DNA from 3 places in the Providencia manganoxydans genome. Region 1 is predicted to be linked to each of the others. Evidence: riboswitches for the same ligand, from Rfam matches in the RefSeq annotation. Region 1 holds a riboswitch; each other region holds the start of a gene.
What was found. Region 1 has a riboswitch for thiamine pyrophosphate ahead of thiB (thiamine ABC transporter substrate binding subunit). Riboswitches for the same ligand answer to the same signal wherever they lie in the genome.
Positions count from the first base shown of each region.

Region 2: linked by a shared signal. The riboswitch ahead of thiC (phosphomethylpyrimidine synthase ThiC) and the one ahead of thiB (thiamine ABC transporter substrate binding subunit) in region 1 are both predicted to bind thiamine pyrophosphate.
Region 3: linked by a shared signal. The riboswitch ahead of thiD (bifunctional hydroxymethylpyrimidine kinase/phosphomethylpyrimidine kinase) and the one ahead of thiB (thiamine ABC transporter substrate binding subunit) in region 1 are both predicted to bind thiamine pyrophosphate.

Region 1 is NZ_CP067099.1:3,516,226-3,520,444, reverse strand. Features, by position in the region: gene thiP (thiamine/thiamine pyrophosphate ABC transporter permease ThiP) at 1-904, opposite strand, end outside; gene thiB (thiamine ABC transporter substrate binding subunit) at 880-1,884, opposite strand; TPP riboswitch at 1,945-2,063, opposite strand; gene rppH (RNA pyrophosphohydrolase) at 2,177-2,710, shown strand; gene ptsP (phosphoenolpyruvate--protein phosphotransferase) at 2,715-4,219, shown strand, end outside.
Region 2 is NZ_CP067099.1:492,488-496,706, reverse strand. Features, by position in the region: gene JI723_RS02160 (ABC transporter permease) at 1-94, shown strand, start outside; gene JI723_RS02155 (ABC transporter ATP-binding protein) at 94-1,110, shown strand; gene JI723_RS02150 (HAD family hydrolase) at 1,131-1,793, shown strand; TPP riboswitch at 2,289-2,400, shown strand; gene thiC (phosphomethylpyrimidine synthase ThiC) at 2,589-4,219, shown strand, end outside.
Region 3 is NZ_CP067099.1:2,052,756-2,056,974, forward strand. Features, by position in the region: gene JI723_RS09120 (amino acid permease) at 1-982, shown strand, start outside; gene pagP (lipid IV(A) palmitoyltransferase PagP) at 1,051-1,626, opposite strand; TPP riboswitch at 1,902-1,992, shown strand; gene thiD (bifunctional hydroxymethylpyrimidine kinase/phosphomethylpyrimidine kinase) at 2,046-2,843, shown strand; gene fbaB (class I fructose-bisphosphate aldolase) at 2,888-3,937, opposite strand; gene yegS (lipid kinase YegS) at 3,983-4,219, opposite strand, start outside.

The DNA of each region.
Region 1 (4,219 bases):
AGAGTAATACAGCTGCGCTGATAATGATGGCATCACGGATACGGCGAAAATAGTTATCAGCCGGATCGTACCAATGATTATGTTGGCTGTGACCAATTGAAAATAAGCTATTGATTTTTTGGCTGAAGAACATTAAACCGACACAGAAAAAGAGTTGGATCAAGGCTAAAATGGCGGCTCTACCGAGATCAAAATCATAGTTGAGAGCCTGATAAATGGCTAATTCTATCGTCGTAGCCGCTGGGCCACCGCCTAAAGCCAACACGGTTGCAAAGCTTGCAAAACACAACATAAAAATCAGTGATGCGGTTGGTAGCATTTGCCGACGTAAATAAGGCCACTCTAAAATGCGAAATTGCTGCCACTCATTAAATCCTAACTGAGCTGCAATTTGTCGTTGTTCAATAGAAATATTTTCTAGCGATTGTAAAAGCATACGTGTTGCTAATGGCATATTAAAAAATATGTGTGCAAGCAATATGCCTTTGAGACCATAGGGAGTGAACTGATATTCCAATCCAAGCAAATGATACAGCTGAGCCAGCCAACCCGTTTTACCATAAACAGATAAAATGCCAAATACCGCCACTAAAACGGGTAATACCAAGGTCATGGCGCAAAGACGTAATAATAATGTTCGTCCAACAAAACGCCGCCGAAATAGCGCCCGAGCCAGTAGAATAGCGGGTAAAACTGAGAATACAGCAGATAAAAAAGCCTGCCAAAAAGTAAAGCCAATGACATGCCATAAGTAGCTATCACTGATTACATCGCTAATGGATATTTCAGGTGAAAAAACATACAACGCACCAAAAGCAAGCAATGCAACTGTGATTAGCAAACCGGAGGCTAATGCCCCCGGGATCAGTGATTTATTCATTATCGACTGACAGCGGATTGCCATAGACGAACCCATGCCTGACGGTGTTCAGCAACTTCTTTCGCACTAAATTGTAACGATTTTTGAGGGATAGGTAGTGAGTTATACACCTCTGGAAGTGGTATATCGATCACAGGATACATCCAGTTAGTCGTTGGTAAGGTACTTTGGAAATCAGGGGTTAACATAAATTGTAAAAACTGTTTGGCGAGCTCAGGTTGATTGCTGTTTTTTAATCGTGCTGCAACTTCCACCTGCATATAATGTCCTTCCTCAAACAAAGCGGCTGCATAGTTATCTTTGTTATCGTTTAACATTTGATAGCCCGGAGAGGAGGTGTAGCTAAGAACAAAATCCCCTTCGCCTTTTAAAAATAAGCCATACGCTTCACTCCAACCTTTAGTCACAGTTAACGTTTTATTAGCCATTTTTTTCCAAGCATCCGCAGATTGGTCACCATAAAGTTTTTCAATCCACAATAGGAGGCCAAGCCCTGGAGTACTGGTTCTTGGGTCTTGATAAATGATTTTCCACGGTTGGTCGCTATTTAATAGCTCATTCATGCTTTTTGGGGGCGTTGTGATCTTACTTGTGTCGTAGATAAAAGCAAAATAGCCATAGTCATAAGGGATAAAAGTTGCATTATTCCATTCGATTGGCAGCTTCATGGCTTGCGTATTGATATCGGCAGGAGCGAATAGCCCCGTACTTTCAGCAGAATCAATGAGGTTATTATCGAGCCCTAGTACGACATCGGCCTTACTTTTTTTCCCTTCCATACGCAGACGGTTAAGTAAGGCAACACCATCACCCAGTGAAACCAATTTTAGTTCACAGTCACATTGCGCTTCGAAATTCTGTTTAATTTGTGGGCCTGGACCCCATTCAGCAGCAAAAGAATCATAAGTGTAAACAGTCAGTGTTGGCTTTTCTGCCCAAGCAAGATGAGTAAAGCTAACGGCCGTTAAGGTAATTAATGCGCTAAAGAATGATTTTTTAAACATTTTTATTCCTGCGTTAGAGTAAAAGCTACACAGGATTTGAGAGGGCACCATGGCGATAAACATGGATGATAGCTCAAATCCCTACGCCGGTATTGCCCGGATCAGGTTCTACGGGTGAGTTCTCAGCCTATACTCGTCATACTCTGAGCATAATAATTTCGGCACCCCGTTGAGACAGTCGCTATTGTAGTGTCTTTACGCATATCTGCAAACTCTATTGATATAGGTTTACCAGTTAGGGTATGTGTGAAACAATTAGCCATCTTTCAAATTTGGTTATTGAGGTAGTCTGGTGATCGATGATGATGGCTACCGCCCGAATGTAGGAATTGTAATTTGTAATCGGCAAGGGCAGGTTTTATGGGCTCGCCGCTATGGTCAACATTCATGGCAGTTTCCACAAGGGGGAATTAACCCCGGTGAATCGCCAGAACAGGCTATGTACCGAGAGTTGTACGAGGAAGTAGGCCTACAACGTAAAGATGTTAGGTTGTTAGCTTCAACGCGCAATTGGCTGCGTTACAAATTACCCAAGCGTTTGGTGCGTTGGGACACAAAACCTGTTTGTATCGGGCAGAAACAGCGTTGGTTTTTACTACAGCTGCAATGCAATGAAGCCGATATAAACGTTCAGCGCAGTAAATCGCCAGAGTTTGACGGCTGGCGATGGGTGAGTTATTGGTATCCCGTAAGGCAAGTGGTGTCTTTCAAACGAGAAGTATATCGCCGAGTAATGAAAGAGTTTGCACCTGTTGTGATGCCTCTACAGGAACAAAAAACGGCACAAAGACCTGCGTTTAATCACCGTAGGCGCGGGGCAAGGTAAGATCATGTTGACGCGTCTACGTGAGATTGTTGAAAAAGTCGCGATGGCGACAAGTTTAACTGAAGCGTTGGAAGTTTTAGTAAACGAAACATGTAATGCGATGCAAACTGATGTTTGTTCAATTTACTTAGCTGATCATTCACGTCAGTGTTACTACTTAATGGCAACCCGCGGGTTGAAAAAACCTAGCGGGATTGCTATTCGTCTTGGATTTGATGAAGGGGTTGTTGGTGCTGTTGGCCGTCAATCTGAAATGCTCAACCTCGCCGATATCCGCGAGCATCCTGAATTTAAATATCTCCCTCAACTCAAAGAAGACCGGTTAAAAGCCTTTCTCGGTGTGCCGATTGTTTACCGTCGTCAACTATTGGGTGTATTGGTGGTTCAACAACATGAACGTCGTTTCTTCAATGAAACCGAAGAATCGTTTATGGTGACATTGTCAATGCAACTGGCGGTTATATTGTCTCAAGCTCAAGCGAAGGGGATTTTTGGGCAGTATCGACAAAGTCGTCTGAAAGCACTTCCTGTTTCTCAAGGCATAGTGATGGCTTATGGCTGGCAGGATAGTTCACAGCCCTCCTTTGAAAGTATTTGTGAAGCGACGGCACTCGACCAAAACATAGAAAAACAGCGCCTTATCGCAGCGATTGAAAATGCTGCTTCAGAATGCCGACGTCTTAGTAAGCGTTTTATTGCTAACTCGCAGAAAGAAAGCGCAGCAATTTTCGACCTCTATAATCATTTGCTGCATGACCCACAATTAAAAAAACGATTATTTGATGCTATTGAACAAGGAGCTGTGGCTGAATGGGCCGTTAAAACGGTCATAGAGGATTATGTAGAACAATTTTCTCGTTTACATGATTTGTATTTGAGAGAGAGAGGTGCCGATCTCCGTGCTTTGGGACAACGTTTATTATTTCATTTAGATGATAGTTTGACATCGGTTGATCAGTGGCCTGAGCATTTTATTTTAGTTGCCGATGAGCTAAGTGCTAGCGTCTTGGCAGACATGCCTCTTGAGCAGCTTGTTGGCGTGATAGTACGTGATGGTGCAACACACTCACATTCAGCGATTTTAATTAGAGCGATGGGGATCCCCGCCATTATGGGGGCAGATATTGACCCTTCCTTGCTCCATAATCGTTTTTTGATCCTCGATGGTTATCGTGGTGAAGTATTCATTGAACCTGAAAACATAATCGCCCAAGAGTATAAGCAAATCATTGCTGAGGAAAATGTTCTCAGTCAGCTAGCTGAAGGAGCGTTAGAGCAAGACGTTACTTTGAAAAATGGTGAACCTGTTCACATTCATCTTAACGCAGGATTAAGTCCTCGCTATGAGCAACAAATTAATGTGGCTGTAGATGGTGTGGGACTATATCGCACAGAACTGCCTTTTATGTTACATAATGGCTTTCCATCGGAAGATGAACAAAAACAGTTATATCAAGAGATACTACAGCTATTTATTGATAAACCTGTCGTGCTGAGAACATTAGACAT
Region 2 (4,219 bases), 1.3 Mb from region 1:
CCACTTTACCTCTGCGTTAGTGATGTCCTATTTCCTATTTACTCTACTACTGACTTGGCTAGCGACTCGTATGAGTCGTTCTGGAGATGAATAATGAGTTATGTGATTGCTGAAAATTTAACTAAATCCTTCGGCCAAAACCAAGTGTTCTCAAATATCCAATTTACGATTGAAAAAGGTGAGTTCATCACTCTATTAGGACCAAGTGGCTGTGGAAAATCAACATTATTACGTTGCATTGCCGGCCTTGAACAACCTGATAACGGTGAACTGTATATCAACCGTAAAAACATTACCCAGCAAGCCGCTCAGCAACGTGGGGTTGGGATGGTTTTTCAAAGTTATGCCTTGTTCCCAAATATGACGGTTGAAGACAACATTGCCTTTGGTTTGAAAATGCGCAAAGTGGAGAATAGCGAGCGTAAAAAAGCCGTTGCCGAAGTGATCGATATGGTGGAATTACAAGGCAAAGAGCAACAATTTCCTCATCAACTTTCTGGCGGTCAGCGTCAGCGCGTAGCCTTAGCGCGTGCTTTAGTGATGAAACCTCAGATTTTGTTACTTGATGAACCCCTTTCTGCACTTGATGCACGTATTCGTAAACACTTACGCCAACAGATCCGTCACATTCAACGCGAACTCAAACTGACCACCATTTTTGTTACTCATGATCAGGATGAAGCCATGATCATGTCTGATCGCATCTTTTTAATGAATAAAGGGGCGATTATCCAAAGCGATACCGCCGAAAATATTTATACTCAGCCTGCAAGTGAATTTGTCGCCCGCTTTATGGGCAACTATAATCTTGTTGAAGCGGAAAAGGCTAACGCATTACTCGGCCTGAATTTGCAAGGCACACTCGCTATTCGCCCTGAATCCATTTATGTTAAAGAAGCGGGCCGTCACTATGGCGATCATATTTCACACCCTGTTGATGCCATCATTGTTGACCACCAACTATTAGGCAATATTATTCGTTATTCAGTGAATACCCAAGTGGGCAACATGACTGTCGATTTACTTAACCGTTCATCGGAGCGTTTATTTGAACCCGGTACACGACTCGAGTTAATGTTCAATAAAAATGAAATTCGTGCGCTCAGTTAGCCGAAATGGAAAGGAATACAATGCATAATAAATTGGCTATTTTTGATTTAGATGACACCTTAATCGAAGGAGATAGCAGCGTATTGTGGACACAATACTTATGGGACAAACAGGTGATCACCGACCCACGTTTTGTTGAGGCTGATAAACAGATGATGGCTCAATATAACGCGGGCACACTTGATATGACGACATACCTGCGGTTTAGCTTACAAGCGCTGTCAGGTATCACCACTCAAAAAATTGATTCATGGCTAGATGATTTTATCGATGAAGTGATCATCCCTCGAATGTACCCAGAGGGGATCCGCACTTTAGAACATTATCGGCAACAAGCGATCCCGATCATAGTGATCTCTGCAACTGTTTCATTTATTGTGAAGAAAGTCGCTCAACGCTTTGGTGCTGACGTGGCCATGGGGATTGATATTAAACAACAAAATGGTTGTTATACGACTGAAATAGAAGGTATTCCCACCTTCAAGCAAGGCAAAGTTAAACGGTTATTGCAATGGATCAGCCACCAGCCAATCACTGATGCTTATTGTTATTTTTACACCGACTCCGCCAATGATCTGCCAATGTGTCAATTTGCCGATGAAGTGTTTATTGTTAATGGCGATCAAAAGCTACAACAAGCCGCAGAAGAAAATAATTGGCGGCAGTATCGTTGGCACTTATAGCCTTATTTTTAGTTTGAATACACCATTATTTAAATATGATTTGTCTCTAGCCCATAGATATGTGATTTCCCCTAAATCACACATATGTCATTTCCCCTAAATCACACATATGTCATTTCCTCTAAATCACACATATGTCATTTCCTCTAAATCATTCATTCGAGAAAAAGGCGGCAAGTAAAGATATCCCAAGGAGCATACACAAGTATGTGACTTGGGTAGCTGAGCGCGGCCAACGCATTTATCGTATGAATGATGACGAGGAAAGACAAGTAAAGATATCCCAAGGAGTGCATACACAAGTATGTGACTTGGGTAGCTGAGCGCGGCCAACGCATTTATCGTATGAATGATGACGAGGAAAGACAAGTAAAGATATCCCAAGGAGTGCATACACAAGTATGTGACTTGGGTAGCTGAGCGCGGCCAACGCATTTATCGTATGAATGATGACGAGGAAAACGCTTGAGAATAATGGGGAGAACACTATACTGGGATCTCTTGTCGGAGTGCTCAGTGGTGTAAACCACGGGCTGAGACCGTTAATTCGGGATCCGCGGAACCTGATCGGGTTAATACCCGCGAAGGGAACAAGAGTAATCATTTAGCGTCTAATTTTGGTTGTTTCGCCGCTCACCTTTAGGTTGATGAAAAAACTAGCAATATGGCGAAACTAATAGTACCGCAAAATTAACGCACAACGTCTTACCATTACTCCATCCGACTCCAGACAAGCAACTTTCTTACGATAAACCAGAGCAATATGTTTGCTCGTGACAATGTCAGGAAATTGCTATGTCCCAAAATAATGTTATCCCTACAACTGATCTTTCGCCGAAAGCAGCACCTGCTCGCACCCGTAAACAACAACGCGATGCTGCTGAAGACTTCATCAACACCATTTCTGGTGTTTCATTTCCAAATTCACAACGTATCTACCTTACTGGCTCAAGAGATGATATTCAGGTTCCTATGCGTGAGATACAGCTCTCTCCAACCCTGATTGGCGGTGATAAAGATAACCCTATACTGGAAGACAATGAGCCAGTTCCTGTTTATGATACTTCAGGCCCTTACGGCGATCCCGCTTCAGACCTAAATGTTCATAAAGGGTTAACAAAAATTCGTGAAGGTTGGATACGCGAAAGAAATGATACCACCCAAGTCGACAGCCTAAGCTCTGACTTCACACAGCAACGTTTAGCCGACGCAGGACTCGACCATTTACGTTTTAATCATCGCCCACAGCCTTTAAAAGCACTCGCTGGTCACTGTGTGACTCAACTTCACTATGCACGCAAAGGCATTATCACGCCAGAAATGGAGTTTATTGCTATTCGTGAAAACATGGGTCGCGAGCGTATCCGTGGTGAAGTATTACTTCAGCAGCACCCAGGCCAAAGCTTTGGAGCCAATCTACCTGAAAATATTACGCCTGAATTTGTTCGCCAAGAAGTTGCTGCGGGTCGCGCTATCATTCCAGCCAATATTAATCATCCTGAATCAGAACCGATGATTATCGGCCGTAACTTTTTAGTCAAAGTTAACGCCAATATTGGAAACTCCTCAGTAACCTCTTCTATTGAAGAAGAAGTCGAAAAACTGATTTGGTCGACTCGCTGGGGTGCCGACACTGTAATGGATCTGTCCACTGGCCGTTATATCCATGAGACTCGTGAATGGATTTTACGCAACAGCCCTGTACCAATCGGTACCGTTCCTATCTATCAAGCGTTAGAAAAAGTCAATGGCGTTGCTGAAAACCTCACTTGGGAGATGTTCCGCGATACGCTACTTGAGCAAGCCGAGCAAGGTGTCGATTACTTCACCATTCATGCAGGTGTCCTACTTCGTTATGTGCCAATGACTGCGAAACGTCTCACCGGTATCGTCTCGCGTGGTGGGTCGATTATGGCGAAATGGTGCCTATCTCATCATCAAGAAAACTTTTTATATGAAAACTTCCGCGAAATTTGTGAAATCTGCGCCGCCTATGATGTTTCTTTGTCATTGGGCGATGGATTGCGCCCCGGCTCCATTCAAGATGCCAATGATGAAGCGCAATTTGCAGAATTACATACATTAGGTGAATTGACGAAAATTGCTTGGGAATATGATGTTCAAGTGATGATTGAAGGCCCGGGACATGTGCCAATGCAGATGATCCGTCGTAATATGACCGAAGAGCTTGAACATTGTCATGAAGCCCCGTTCTACACACTAGGCCCACTGACGACTGATATTGCACCTGGTTATGACCATTTCACTTCAGGGATTGGTGCTGCAATGATCGGTTGGTTTGGCTGTGCAATGCTGTGTTATGTCACACCCAAAGAGCATTTAGGCTTACCGAATAAAGAAGATGTTAAACAAGGGCTGATCACTTACAAAATCGCCGCTCATGCCGCTGATCTCGCCAAGGGGCA
Region 3 (4,219 bases), 1.5 Mb from region 1:
GGTTAATGCAGTTAACTTAGTCAACGTTCGCTCTTATGGTGAAACAGAATTTTGGTTTGCTCTCATCAAAGTGATCGCGGTTATTGCCATGATTATATTTGGCTGTTATTTGCTGTTTAGTGGCAAAGGTGGACCACAAGCGAGTATCACCAATTTATGGGAGCATGGTGGCTTTTTTGCCAATGATTTTATTGGGCTCTTAATGGCATTGGCGATTATTATGTTCTCTTTTGGTGGATTAGAATTGGTTGGGATCACCGCAGCAGAAGCAGAAGAGCCTGAAAAAAGCATCCCAAAAGCGATCAACCAAGTTGTTTATCGTATCCTTATTTTCTACATTGGCTCATTGACCGTACTGTTGGCACTTTATCCATGGGTTAACTTAGATGGCAAAACGAGTCCATTTGTCCTGATTTTCCATGAATTAGGTGACATGTTAGTGGCGAATGCGTTAAACGTCATTATTTTGATTGCCGCGCTTTCTGTCTATAACAGTGCTGCATACTGTACTAGCCGTATGTTATTCGGTTTAGCTCAACAACAAAATGCCCCGAAATTTCTTGCCAAAATCAACAAAGGTGGCGTACCGGTCATGGCATTAATTGTGTCAGGGATCGCAACATCTGGCGGTATTTTGATTAACTTTATCATGGAAGGTAAAGCATTTGAGTTACTGATGACATTGGTTGTGACCACGTTGGTGCTTAACTGGATCATGATCTGTATCTCTAACTTAAAATTTAGAGCAGAGATGAACAGACAAGGGATTGAAACTAAATTTAAAAGTATCTGGTATCCATTCGGCAACTACTTATGTTTAGCGTTTTTAGCGTTGATATTAATTATTATCTTAATGATGGATGGTTTAAGAATATCTGTGCTAATTATGCCAGTATGGATTGCTGTTCTGTGGGTTGGCTATCAGTTTTCAGGTGCGAAAAAACAAGAAAATGCGGATAAGAAAACGCAATTAACACAGTAACAATCAATAAAACGGCCGATGCGATAATCGTCATCGGCCATTTTTATTTAGCAAATAAAGTTAAGCAGTTACCACTGCCAACGCAGCCATGCAAATAACACGTTACCGTTATTATAAGTTCCTGGTATATAGGTTGCCTGCAACGATAGCTTGTCATACTCGACAGAAACCAGCGGTAGCGGTACTGGGATCGGAATATAATAATAATCATCCCTTGCGGTAACACTTAATGTGAAACCTGCACCCATTCTAAAACCATCTAATTCACCGGGTACCCACATCTTTTGGAAACCATAGCCGACAATTGGCTCCACTTTATTATGTGAGTCCATAAATGCCATGGCGTATAGTGCATGCCAATCATTATCTTCATCGTAGCGATACTTACCAAGCCCAAAGCCCCATGGATTTTCATTATAGCTATCAGTTTTTTCTTTATCGTAAGTAAAGCGGTTATGCCAGGTTAATACTGGGAGATACAGCTCATATTGATCTGAATCCCATGTGGTACTGACATTTCGGGTAAATTTATCCCATAGCCCCTCAGATGGCTGTTCTGTTGAGGTTGATGAAGCGGCGCAGACAGAAGAAGCAATCAAAAAGGAGGCTCCTACAGCTAGCTGCAATTTTTTGTTAACTCTCATTGTAAATCCGATTCAGGTTAATGCACGTCTTATGTTATAGGTTGAAATATTAATAGTGAGAATGAATATTATTTCTCACAAAACGTTATGCTTACTAATTATTTTAGATTACCTAGATGTGATATAACAGCACTAATTTAGTTTATCTAATAGTGGTGTTCGTCTTAATTGTATTGGTATTTGTATACAAGATATTGCATTTTTTGGCTGTGCTATGGCGATTAAGAGATAACGGCAGTAGTTTGTTATGAGAAAAAGTGCGATACTAATCAAGTAGTTTTGGCTCGGGGCGTCGATAAAGACTGAGAAGCACCCGTATTACCTGATCTGGATAATGCCAGCGTAGGGAAGTCGGAAGCGTCAATAATAACCCTTCCAATATGACCACTCCTTACTCTGTGCTTTAGGAGTGACATTTCATGAGAATCAATGCGTTAACCATTGCAGGAACCGACCCATCTGGTGGTGCGGGGATCCAAGCCGATTTGAAAACATTTTCTGCGCTCGGTGCCTATGGTACCAGTGTTATGACAGCATTGGTTGCGCAAAATACTCGCGGTGTGCAATCGGTACATAAACTCCCCGGTAGTTTTGTGGCTGCGCAACTTGAATCAGTGCTAAGTGACATCCGCATTGATAGTGCAAAAATAGGTATGCTATTTAATCAAGAAGTGATTTCTGTCGTCGTCGATGCCCTTAAGCAATATAGTATTCCCCATGTAGTATTAGATACCGTTATGGTTGCTAAAAGTGGTGATCCACTATTACTTCCAGATGCGGTAGATGCAATGAGACATGAGTTACTACCACTAGTATCGTTGATCACACCTAATTTACCTGAAGCAGCGGCCTTACTTGATGAGCCTGTAGCTAAGACAGAGAATGAAATGTTAAACCAAGGTCAGCGGCTACTTAAAATGGGGTGTAAGGCCGTATTAATGAAAGGCGGGCATCTAAGTGACGCACAGAGCCCTGATTGGCTAATTACTCCTAATGGAGAATGGCGTTTTACCTCCCCAAGAGTTAATACGCGGCACACTCATGGGACAGGATGTACCTTATCAGCAGCGCTTGCTGCATTAAGGCCTCGTTTTACTGACTGGTCAGCGACTATACCTGAAGCAAAAGCTTATTTACAGGCAGCATTAGAACAGGCGGATAGTTTAGAAGTCGGCTCAGGTATTGGCCCTGTGCACCATTTTCATGCATGGTGGTAAGTCATTAAAAGGCCCTTTGTGTTTGAGGGCCTTTTAAGTATTAATTAAGCGATAGTAACTTCTTTGCTGAGGTAAACATCTTGTACGGCATTAATCAGTGCCACACCTTCTTGCATCGACTTTTTAAATGCTTTACGACCTAAGATCAGACCCATACCACCTGCACGTTTATTGATAACAGCGGTACGTACCGATTCACTTAAATCATTTTGTCCTGCGGCTCCACCTGAGTTAATCAACCCAGCACGCCCCATATAGCAATTTGCTAATTGATAGCGAACGAGATCGATAGGGTTATCTGTGGTCAGTTTAGTGTAGACGCGTTCATCAGTATGACCAAACCCAATGGCTTTATAACCCCCGTTATTTTCAGCCATTTTCTGTTTTACAATATCAGCACCAATGGTTGCTGCGATATGGTTGGCTTGACCAGTTAAGTCCGCACTTGAATGATAGTCCACACCGTCTTTTTTAAATGCAGGATTACGTAAATAGGCCCATAACACGGTTACCATACCGAGTTCATGTGCGCGTTCAAATGCCGCAGAAATTTCTTCAATTTGGCGGCGTGATTCAATTGAACCGAAATAGATTGTCGCTCCAACGGCAACGGCACCCATTTCAAAGGCTTGTTCGACGCTGGCATACAATGTTTGATCATATTGAGCAGGGTAGCTTAGCGTTTCATTATGATTTAGCTTAACTAAAAATGGAATTTTATGTGCATAACGGCGTGAAACGGAAGCCAGTACACCATAAGTCGAAGCAACACAGTTACAGCCTGCTTCAATCGCTAATTCAACAATGTTTTTTGGATCGAAATAGAGAGGGTTTGCCGCAAATGATGCCGCCGCAGAATGCTCTACGCCTTGGTCTACAGGAAGGATAGAAAGATAGCCTGTACCTGCTAAGCGCCCATGATTAAACAGAGTTTGCATTGAGCGAAGAACACTATTGGGACGATTATTGTCGATCATAACACGGTCAACAAAGTCAGAACCCGGCAAGTAAATATTTTCACGAGGAATGGTTTGGCAACGGTGGTCTAAAAGAGTGGATGCTTCGGAACCTAACAGCTTGGCAATATCAGTCATGACTTCCTCCATTTAACAAAGTCTAAGGGATGTTAATCATTAAATTTAAGATAACAAGCCACATTGAGGCGGTAATCGGCAGTGGATCGCTTCAGGTAGTAATTCAAAGGTGAATGTTTCACCCGAAAGGGGCTCGCCATCTAAATTAAACACCATTTTATGCGGTGAAGAAATTTTTACCCAACAACTTGTTTTTTCAATTAAATGCTGATTTTTCTCACTGGAGAACAAATTGGTGAGTAGGGCAGGGATCACATCACGAGCAGGTACAACCAATAAATT